Regions from separate parts of the Pseudoalteromonas nigrifaciens genome, predicted to be linked through region 3. Evidence: predicted binding sites of a transcription regulator. Region 3 holds the regulator's gene; each other region holds the start of a gene.

The links. Region 3 encodes FliA, which starts transcription of late flagellar genes. Its sites were predicted from a motif close to CTAAAGNTNNNNNNNNNNNNGCCGATA; they were not measured.
Region 1: PNIG_RS01330 (DUF5610 domain-containing protein) is a predicted target of FliA. The motif match lies at 1,689-1,715, and genes of this name have one in related genera.
Region 2: PNIG_RS06275 (VC2046/SO_2500 family protein) is a predicted target of FliA. The motif match lies at 1,945-1,971, and genes of this name have one in related genera.

What each region holds. Positions count from the first base shown of each region.
Region 1 is NZ_CP011036.1:278,404-281,686, forward strand. It holds gene PNIG_RS01320 (thiol:disulfide interchange protein DsbA/DsbL) at 1-411, shown strand, start outside; gene trmA (tRNA (uridine(54)-C5)-methyltransferase TrmA) at 475-1,578, opposite strand; gene PNIG_RS01330 (DUF5610 domain-containing protein) at 1,746-2,873, shown strand; gene murI (glutamate racemase) at 2,951-3,283, shown strand, end outside.
Region 2 is NZ_CP011036.1:1,289,054-1,292,336, reverse strand. It holds gene PNIG_RS06285 (GGDEF domain-containing response regulator) at 1-485, opposite strand, end outside; gene PNIG_RS06280 (DUF6172 family protein) at 792-1,094, opposite strand; gene PNIG_RS06275 (VC2046/SO_2500 family protein) at 1,383-1,910, opposite strand; tRNA gene PNIG_RS06270 (tRNA-Tyr) at 2,023-2,107, shown strand; tRNA gene PNIG_RS06265 (tRNA-Tyr) at 2,157-2,241, shown strand; gene PNIG_RS06260 (M48 family metallopeptidase) at 2,307-2,993, opposite strand; gene PNIG_RS06255 (MHYT domain-containing protein) at 3,156-3,283, shown strand, end outside.
Region 3 is NZ_CP011036.1:903,812-907,094, forward strand. It holds gene flhF (flagellar biosynthesis GTPase FlhF) at 1-253, shown strand, start outside; gene PNIG_RS04260 (MinD/ParA family ATP-binding protein) at 246-1,106, shown strand; gene PNIG_RS04265 (RNA polymerase sigma factor FliA) at 1,133-1,843, shown strand; gene cheY (chemotaxis response regulator CheY) at 1,884-2,267, shown strand; gene PNIG_RS04275 (protein phosphatase CheZ) at 2,283-3,044, shown strand; gene PNIG_RS04280 (chemotaxis protein CheA) at 3,060-3,283, shown strand, end outside.

The DNA of each region.
Region 1 (3,283 bases), 630 kb from region 3:
AAGAGCCACGTTGATTTTGTTGGTGTACGCGATACCGAGCATCAACAAATGATTAGCCAAGCGTTAGCAACGGCTGAAGTGTTACCACAAAAAGATAAAATTATTGCGGCTATCTTTAGCCACATTCATACCAAGCGCGCAAATTTTAATGAGCTAGCCGACGTAAAAGATGTGTTTGTAGCCCAAGGCGTTGATGGCGATAAGTTCGATAAGTTATTTAAAAGCTTTTCGGTACGTACATTAAGCTCAAAAATGAAGCGCGACCAAGACTACTTTAAAGAGAAAGGTGCATTGCGTGGCGTACCTACTTTTATCGTAAATGGTAAGTACAAACTACTTCTAGGCCGCGAATCGGGTATTAGCGAACCAGCAGATATCACTAAATTAATTAACTACTTGGCAAGCAAGTAAAGTTAATCCCATAAAAAAAGCTCCTAAGGAGCTTTTTTTATGGGTAATTTTTAGCTGGTAATTTTAAATATTCTTTTTTTGTAAAAATACACCCGACTCAATATGGTGCGTATAAGGGAATTGATCAAAAATCGCAAAGCGTTTAACTTCATGGGTGCGGGTTAAGTGATCAAGGTCGCGCTCTAGTGTCTCTGGGTTACACGAAATATAAATAATACTTTCGTAATTTGCTACTAAGTCACACGTTAGAGTATCCATACCGGCACGTGGCGGATCAACTAAAATGGTTTGACAATTGTAGCTGTTTAAATCTATACCTTCTAAGCGAGAAAAACTACGCTCGCCATTCATGGCTTGAGTAAACTCTTCGCTCGACATGCGAATAATATCTAAATTGGCAACTTTGTTTTGCGCTATATTGTACTGCGCTGAGTGTACCGACGACTTTGATATTTCGGTTGCCAGCACTTTATTAAACGAACCCGCTAACGCAATAGAAAAGTTACCGTTGCCACAATAAAGTTCAAGTAAATCATTTTTAAGTGGCTTACATAAGTCTTGCGCCCACTCTAGCATTTTAATATTTACTTTGGCATTTGGCTGGGTAAAGCTGTTTTCTACCTGCTGATATATTAGTTCTTGGCCATTCACGTTTAAGCGTTCGGTAACGTAGTCATCACCAAGCATTTCTTTTTGTTTGCGGGCACGGCCAATAAAGTCAATTTTATACTTATTGCTTAACTTTTCTTTAAGCGCGTTAATTTCACTCAGCCAATGCTCATCAAGTGGCTTGTGATATAACAGACTCACTAAAATCTCACCGCTTAGCGTAGATAAGTAATCAATCTGAAATAGTTTACGACGCAAAATTTCACACGACTTTAAATTATCAATCATTACTTGCATCACTTCACCTACCAAAGGAGCGGCAGGGTCAAAGCTATCAACGCGAATTTTGTCTTTAGTTTGTTGATCAAACATTATATGAAACAGATCGTCACCATCGTGCCATACTCTAAACTCAGCGCGTTGGCGGTAGTTAATCGGCTCTGAGCTAAATACCTCAAGTTTATCCACACCAAAACGTTGAAATTGGGCAGCAATACGCTGTTCTTTTTCGCTTAACTGCGCATCGTACTGTGTGGTGTCTATTTTAATAACTGCCATTAACGCTATAACCTTATCTTTGAGAGCTGTTTATCGGCGCTATTGTAGGGAGCGAGATGTATTTGTCTAGTTTTGATGAAATATATATTGGTTTTTTTTTGAGCATCTAGCTACAGAAATAACTTACAGTGCCGATAAGTAAGGCAAGCATAGATAGGAGTCGGATCATGAAAATCGGTAACTTTGGCTTTGTTCCAAACCACAATATTAATAAATACGGTAATAAAGGGGCTTTACAGCAACCTACAATACAGTCGCCTCAAGATAACTATCAGCAGCGCGGTAAAGAACTTGCTGCCAAAGTGCTCGGTGACAAAATGGCTCAAGCTCTTGGCTTACCGATAAGCGAGCCGAAAAAAGATAAACCGCTTTTTGATTTTGATGAAATCGTTAAAAACGTTTTAGACTTCGTTACCAGTGCAGTACGTAAAGCAAAAGCCAATGGTGCCGACGATGAAAAACTCAAAGGTATGTTAGGTGATGCTCGAAAAGGTGTGCAAATAGGGATTGATGACGCGGTTGATGAATTAAAAGGCAATGGCGTGTTTAACGACGATATCGCACAGGGTATTAATAAATGTAAAGAAGGCATATTTAATGGCCTGGACAAATTTGAAGACGATTTATTTAATCCTAAACCTGCCAGTGTCTCTGTTAGCCAAGCTCAGTATGCAAGTTTAAGTAACAAAGCAGAATATAAATTTACTACCGCCGAAGGAGACGAAGTGAGTATTAGTTTTGCTGATGCTTATGAGTCACAATCAGCCAGTCGTTATCAGCAAAATGGGAATAGTGGATCTTTTGTAAGTGAGTCGTCGCAGTCTCGTGAGTTGTCATTTTCTATGTCGGTTAATGGCGATTTAAATGAGAATGAACAAAAGGCGATTAATGAGCTAATGGCTGACTTACAAAGTGTAAGTAGCACCTTTTTCAGTGGTGACTTAGATAAAGCATTTGAAGAGGCGCAAGCACTAAGCTTAGGCAACGAACAGCTGGTGGCTTTTTCAATGGATTTACGACAAACCAAAACAGTCGCTACAGTTAAAGGTTACGAAGAGTACAAGCCAGTTCCTGAAAAAGCAGTAGCTGATAAATTAGCGCCGTTTAACGACGACTTAAAAGCTGTGTTTAATAAAGCCACAGAGCTGGGCATACAAAACCAGTTATCGGGTATTGTGCAGTGGTTAAATCAAGATCAAGCAGAAATAGATAAATTGGTAGATTACACCAAAGCTATGTTCGAAAACCTTAATCAATTAAATGCAGCAACGGACGAGCTAGCCAATCAACAATAGTTGTACCACTAAACTACTTTCTTTTATAAAAATCACATGGCAAACTGCCGTTCTTAACTTAGAATAAGGACAGTAGTTTGTCAGCGCACATAATGGTTTTTGATTCAGGTATTGGTGGTACTACGGTACTTGAACATATTCAGCAAAGTATTCCAGATGCGCAATACAGCTATTTTATGGATAATGCACTATTGCCATACGGCGCTCAGTCACAGCAAACGATTATTAATCGCTTATGCGCACTCATTCACTTTATTAACCAGCAAGCGCTTAATGTAGATTTAATTGTCATTGCATGTAACACCGCCTCTACTTCTGCGCTTGGGGCAGTGCGCCAAATTACTACTATTCCTATAGTGGGGGTGGTACCGGCGATAAAACCTGCTGCGCAACTTACACAATCTAAACAT
Region 2 (3,283 bases), 390 kb from region 3:
ATATGAGTATCAAAATAACGACGGTTAAATACTTTAGTTAAGTCATCAAGAAACACTTTTTGACTTAATAAGTCATGTTGCAGCTTAATAGTTAAGTGCGCTCTTACTCTTCTGTATAAGGTTTCTGGGTTAATCGGTTTTTGAATAAAGTCTACCGCACCCGCTTCCCAGCAGTCCTCTTCTTGCTTTTCAAAGGAGGTAACAAATATAACGGGAATGTCTTGGGTTTGTGTCGTCGTTTTAAGTTTTAAACAGGTTTCTATACCGCATATGCCATCCATTGAAATATCCAGCAGTACGATATCGGGAGTATTAGATTTACATATTTCAACTGCTTCTTCACCGCTGTTGGCGGTGTTAACAATAAAGTGCTTTGATAATATTTTTTTCAGTACAATTATGCTAAGTAACTGATCATCAACAATGAGAACTTTTGAGGTTTTAAGGCTAAGTTTTAAATCGCTATCGGCATAATTTAATGGCATAAATACTACTGTTTTCTATAATTATCAACTAACACAGTATAATACAGTCTTATGTTATGCAAATGTATTAAAGTTGGGTTTTTAATCAAACTTACAACCAAATATAAAAATGGCGATACAGAGTTGTTGTTAATTGTTTTAGAAAATCACGGCCATAATTTTCAGGGTAATACTGAAAGTAAGCACTGCTTATAAGCTGCTTGTACTTGAATGCTCAAGGTTTAAATCGCGTTTGTATAAACGTACAAACAAAAAATGGGCCACTAGGCCCATTTTAAAAATTACGCAAATTACTTTATAAGCGTCTTATTCGTCGTCATCCAAATCTGGTTGTTGACGTTGAGCTGGGCGCGCTAATATTTCTACATAAAAAGAAGTTAAGCTTTGCTTTTCTATTTCGCTTATATGATTACTAAGCTCTGCAACGTGCACTACTTGTGCATCTTCAGCGGTATTACCAAACTTACAATCAAACGCCCAGTAATCAGCATCGAGTGGTAGAGTTTTGTTACGCTCTCTTTTCAAATATTTTTTCACTTCATGCTTTGCGGCGTCAACCATACGAGGATATTTGATTTTCTCGTGATTTAGCGTGAATATTTTCTTCATTACGTTCCTAATTACCTTGGTTTAATGATAACGGCATTTAATGTCATACCATTTGAGCCTATTATAGCAATTGCATTTAATTTTTGGATGCTTTTTTTATATTAAATCAATTATTAATCCATTAATAAAATAAAGTATCGCTAAAATGCGCTTAAGTGTAGAGAGTTAGCGGCTTTATATTACAGACAAGTAACTTAATAGTTAGAGTGATGGCGCAATCGTTTGCCAAGTTCTATTAATATGATTGGTTATTGCAATATCAAAGCAGTTACAGCGTACGCTTTATAATTAAGCGCTTACTAAATGCAATGGGTGGTGAAGCGCATCATTATTTAGGCTTTCGTAAAAGGCAGCAGCATCGAGTTGCGGGTTAGATAGTTGCGTTTGTGTGTTATTTATACGCCTGCGCACTGCTAATTCACAATTATCACGCACCTGAAGCGGAATATGGCTTACATCATCTCTTATAAACAATGGTTCAGGGTTTAAACAGTGATTTAATTTAATATCGCTCATTCCAGCGCGTTCCCCTGCTTGCATTAATAGTGAGGCGTTAAACTGCCCTATCAAGATATCAAACTTATCTGGCGCTAAAAGTTGCTTTGGACCTGCTCCTATTTGTTTGCGAAGGGTATCTTCGCCAACAGTTGAATCTTCAATTTCTGTTTTTGGTAAATGGAATTGGCTAAAATCGAGTGCATCATGAGATAGCATAGCGAGTAAAAGCGCAAACTCTCCTCGGCGCTTTTCATGCACACTTTTATTAAGTCGAGTGTTGAGCTGACTCTCTGTGATTAACAAATCACCGATTTGCATAGACTTTAGCCGATTGAAGTAAGTAATACCTATTTATCGGCTTTATTTCATTTTTCTTTAGCTTTTTTCTTTACTTAAATACGATGTTTGCTATTATCAGCGCCGTTGCATTGGAGGGGTTCCCGAGCGGCCAAAGGGATCAGACTGTAAATCTGACGGCTCAGCCTTCGCTGGTTCGAATCCAGCTCCCTCCACCACTTTTCTTACCGCTAAGTTAAGTGGGGCCAAATGTAACAAAATTAGTGTGGAGGGGTTCCCGAGCGGCCAAAGGGATCAGACTGTAAATCTGACGGCTCAGCCTTCGCTGGTTCGAATCCAGCTCCCTCCACCACTTTTCTACTTATATAGTTACTACATTCCTTGTTAGTAATCTCCGTGTTTTTTCTTAGTAAAACATTAAAATACCCATTGTAAACTCATACCATATTGTTTTAGCCATAACGTACTTGCTTTATAGTCGGGACAAAATTGTGCTACGCGCTGCCAAAATGCTTTGCTATGATTTAAATGTCGTAAATGCGCCAGCTCATGCACTATTACATAATCAATAATGCTATGTGGTGCACCAATCAATAATAAGTTAAATGTTAACGCCCTTTTACTATTACAACTTCCCCATTTGCGTTTATAAACTGCAATATTTAAATCGTTAGGCAGCGCTTCTTGCATCAGCGTGCAAAAGTCATTAAGTCGCATTTCAATGTATGCGGTTAACTGCTCTTTTAAATACGCCTCTAAAAGTAATTGGTACTTTTGCTGCTGATGCTTAACACGAGCAGAAACGGTAATAAGCAGGCCATCTTGTTGGCGCTCCACTGTAGAGGTATTGCCTTGCTGAAACGTTAAATTAATTGCTTCTGAAAAAACCCAGATCTTTTTGTCCTTAAGTGGATACTGTTTTGTATCAACCAAAGTAAGCTGTTTTTGCAGCTGCGCCTCAACCCATGATTTTTTTTCTAATAACCAGTTATCGAGCACTTTTTTTTGTACGTGATGGGGGGCATATACCGTCACATTTTGATTATGCACTTTAATAGCAACGGTCTTTCGTCGGGTACTTTTTTTTAGTTGGTAGGCAAACAAATTAATCTCTCACACTATACTAGCTAGGGGCTACTTTTCGTCTAATGGTTAGTTAATGCCGTGTTGTTTATTTATAGCTTAATAAGCAATCATAAAATTAACGGTTTATTAATTAATTAATTCTATTAAACTACACGATTAAAATGCCTATTTAGAGCCGCCATGTTATCAGCTTTCTTTATTACTGACCAAGATCCTAGTTTAATTATAAACGGGGTTTACGATCCCCTTTTGGTTTCTCTTTCAGTTTTAATAGTCATATTTGCCGCTTTTTTTACTACAAAACTCAT
Region 3 (3,283 bases):
AGTACAGTTAAGCGGTTGTATTTTCACTAAACTCGACGAATCATTAAGTTTAGGCGAGATAATTAGTATTGCGATTCAAAATCGCCTGCCAATAGGGTATCTTACTAATGGTCAACGAGTACCTGAAGATATTCGAGTTGCAAATGCAGAAAAACTAGTGAAAAAAGCTGAGCAATTATATTTAAAGAGAACAAAAGTACAACATTCACGACACCAATCAGTGGCGTCGAGCACAGTAGAGATGTATGATTAACACAGTATTAGATCAAGCAAGCGGCCTGCGTAAAATGAGCAAAAATAATAATAACGGCGTTAAGGTTATCGCCGTCACTGGCGGTAAAGGTGGCGTTGGAAAAACAAATGTATCGTTAAATACTGCGATCGCTTTAGGTCAGCAAGGCAATAGAGTGTTAGTGCTTGATGCCGATTTGGGTTTAGCCAATTGTGATGTAATGCTTGGACTACGTGTTGAGCGTAATTTATCGCATGTGTTATCTGGCGAATGTGAGCTTGATGAAATACTAGTAGAAGGCCCCGCTGGGATAAAAATAGTACCAGCGACTTCGGGTTCACAAAGTATGGTTGAGTTGTCGCCTGCAGAACATGCTGGGCTTATTCGTGCTTTTAGCGAACTCAATACTGATTTTGATATATTAGTTGTTGATACCGCTGCCGGTATATCGGATATGGTGCTGAGTTTTTCTCGCGCTGCACAAGATGTTTTGGTTGTGGTATGTGACGAGCCTACTTCAATAACCGATGCCTATGCACTGATCAAAGTATTAAGCCGCGAACATGGCGTGTATAAATTTAAAATTGTTGCCAACATGGTGCGTTCATTACGCGAAGGGCAAGAGTTATTTGCAAAGCTATCAAAGGTTACAGACCGATTTTTAGATATATCAATGGAGCTGGTTGCAACCGTTCCTTATGATGAAAATATGCGTAAAGCAACACGTCGTCAAAAAGTAATTGTTGAACTGTTTCCTAGTTCTCCAGCTGCACTTGCCTTTAAAACATTAGCAACAAGAATAACAAAGTGGCCAATACCGAACCAGCCTTCGGGTCATTTAGAATTTTTCATTGAGAAACTCGTTAACGGCTAACTATGACTACATTGGTGAATAGAGCTATGGGATATGAATCAACACAAAATTTAAATATGATTGTTGAAAAGCATGCTTCATTAGTAAAAAAAGTAGCATGTCATTTAATTGCTCGTTTACCCCCTAGTGTACAACTCGATGATTTAATTCAATCAGGAATGATAGGATTAATAGAGGCGTCAAAAAACTTTGATGCCACTAAAGGCGCTAGTTTTGAAACCTTTGCGGGTATTCGTATTCGGGGCGCTATGCTTGATGAAATGCGCCGTGGAGACTGGGCTCCTCGCTCAGTACATCGTAAAAGCCGCCAGGTTATAGAAGCTATTTCAGCATTAGAAAGCAGCCTGAATCGTGAACCTACAGACAGTGAAGTTGCCCAAAAGCTTGAAATTACACTAGAGCAATATCATCATATTTTAACCGATGTTAATTCCAGTAAAATCTTGGGAATAGAAGATTTAGGTATTGATGAGGATGTTATAACACCTGTTGGGCACGATTTAGCACTAGACAAACCCTTTAATAATGTTAAAAATGAAAGGTTTAATGAATCTTTATTAAGTGCAATTAAATCCCTACCAGAGCGAGATGCAATGGTGCTTTCGTTGTACTATAACGATGAAATGAATTTAAAAGAAATTGGACAGATACTCGATGTAAGTGAGTCGCGTGTAAGTCAGATACATGGTCAGGCGATGATTAAGCTAAAAGCAAAAATCAATGACTGGATAAATTAGAAGTAAGTAAATACAGGTTTAGGCCTCACTGGAGGATGTTTTGGATAAAAACATAAAAATTCTTGTTGTTGATGACTTTTCAACGATGAGACGTATTATTAAAAACCTATTGCGTGATTTAGGGTTTACCAATGTTTTAGAAGCAGATGATGGCTCAACTGCTTTACCTATGTTGCAAAATCAATCATTTGACTTTGTAGTAACAGATTGGAATATGCCGGGCATGCAAGGTATTGACTTGTTAAGAGCAATACGCGCAGATGACAAATTAAAGCATCTTCCGGTTTTAATGGTTACTGCAGAAGCTAAAAAAGAGCAAATTATTGCAGCAGCCCAAGCAGGTGTTAATGGTTATATTGTTAAGCCATTTACTGCGGGTACATTAAAAACTAAATTAGAAAAAGTGTTCGAACGCTTAGGTTAATAAGGGGAGAGGCTTATGTCAGCACCTGCTGCGCCTCAGATTACTTTAGAGCAAGCACGTCAGCTGGTCACTTTTTTAGAAAACGGTGAGCAACATAAAGCTGATCAGTTAATTTTAGAAACTGCCTCTCAAGAACAATCATATTTGTTTGCAGAAGTAGGTAAATTAACGCGCCAGTTGCACGAGTCTTTAAAGGGTTTTGAGCTTGACACCCGCATAACAGATTTAACCACTGATGCCATTCCGGATGCTAAAAAGCGACTTAACTATGTCATAGAAATGACAGAAAACGCCGCCAACAAAACCATGGATGCGGTTGAAGCGAGCCTGCCTTTAGCCCAGCAATTAGCTGATGATATTTCGCATATCAAGCCAACCTGGGATCGGTTAATGAGCCGCGATCTTGAACTTGGTGAATTTAAAACATTGTGTCATAGCATTGATAAATTTATGAACAGCTCGCATCTTAAAACCGATGAGTTGCAAGTATTAATGACTAATGTGTTAATGGCTCAAGATTATCAGGATTTAACCGGACAAGTAATTCGCCGTGTTATTGAGCTGGTACGCGAAGTTGAAGAAAGTTTAATTCATCTGTTAACTGCGTTTGCAGCACAAGATGAAAACGATAACCAAGAGCAACAAAAAACAGAAAACTCGATTGCCGCACAAGCATTAGCAGGCCCAGAAGGCCCTATTATTGATAAAGAATCGCGTGATGATGTTGTATCTGATCAAGACGAAGTTGATGATCTTTTATCAAGTTTGGGCTTCTAATAGGAGAGTAACTGCATGAGCTTTGAAGTCGATGAAGATATATTACAAGATTTTTTAGTTGAAGCTGGAGAAATCCTTGAGCTTTTATCTGAACAATTAGTTGAACTGGAAAATAACCCAGAAGATACTGAATTATTGAACGCTATTTTTAGAGGCTTTCACACTGTTAAAGGTGGCGCGGGCTTTTTAGCGATGTCAGAGCTGGTAGATGCCTGTCATGGCGCAGAAAACGTGTTTGA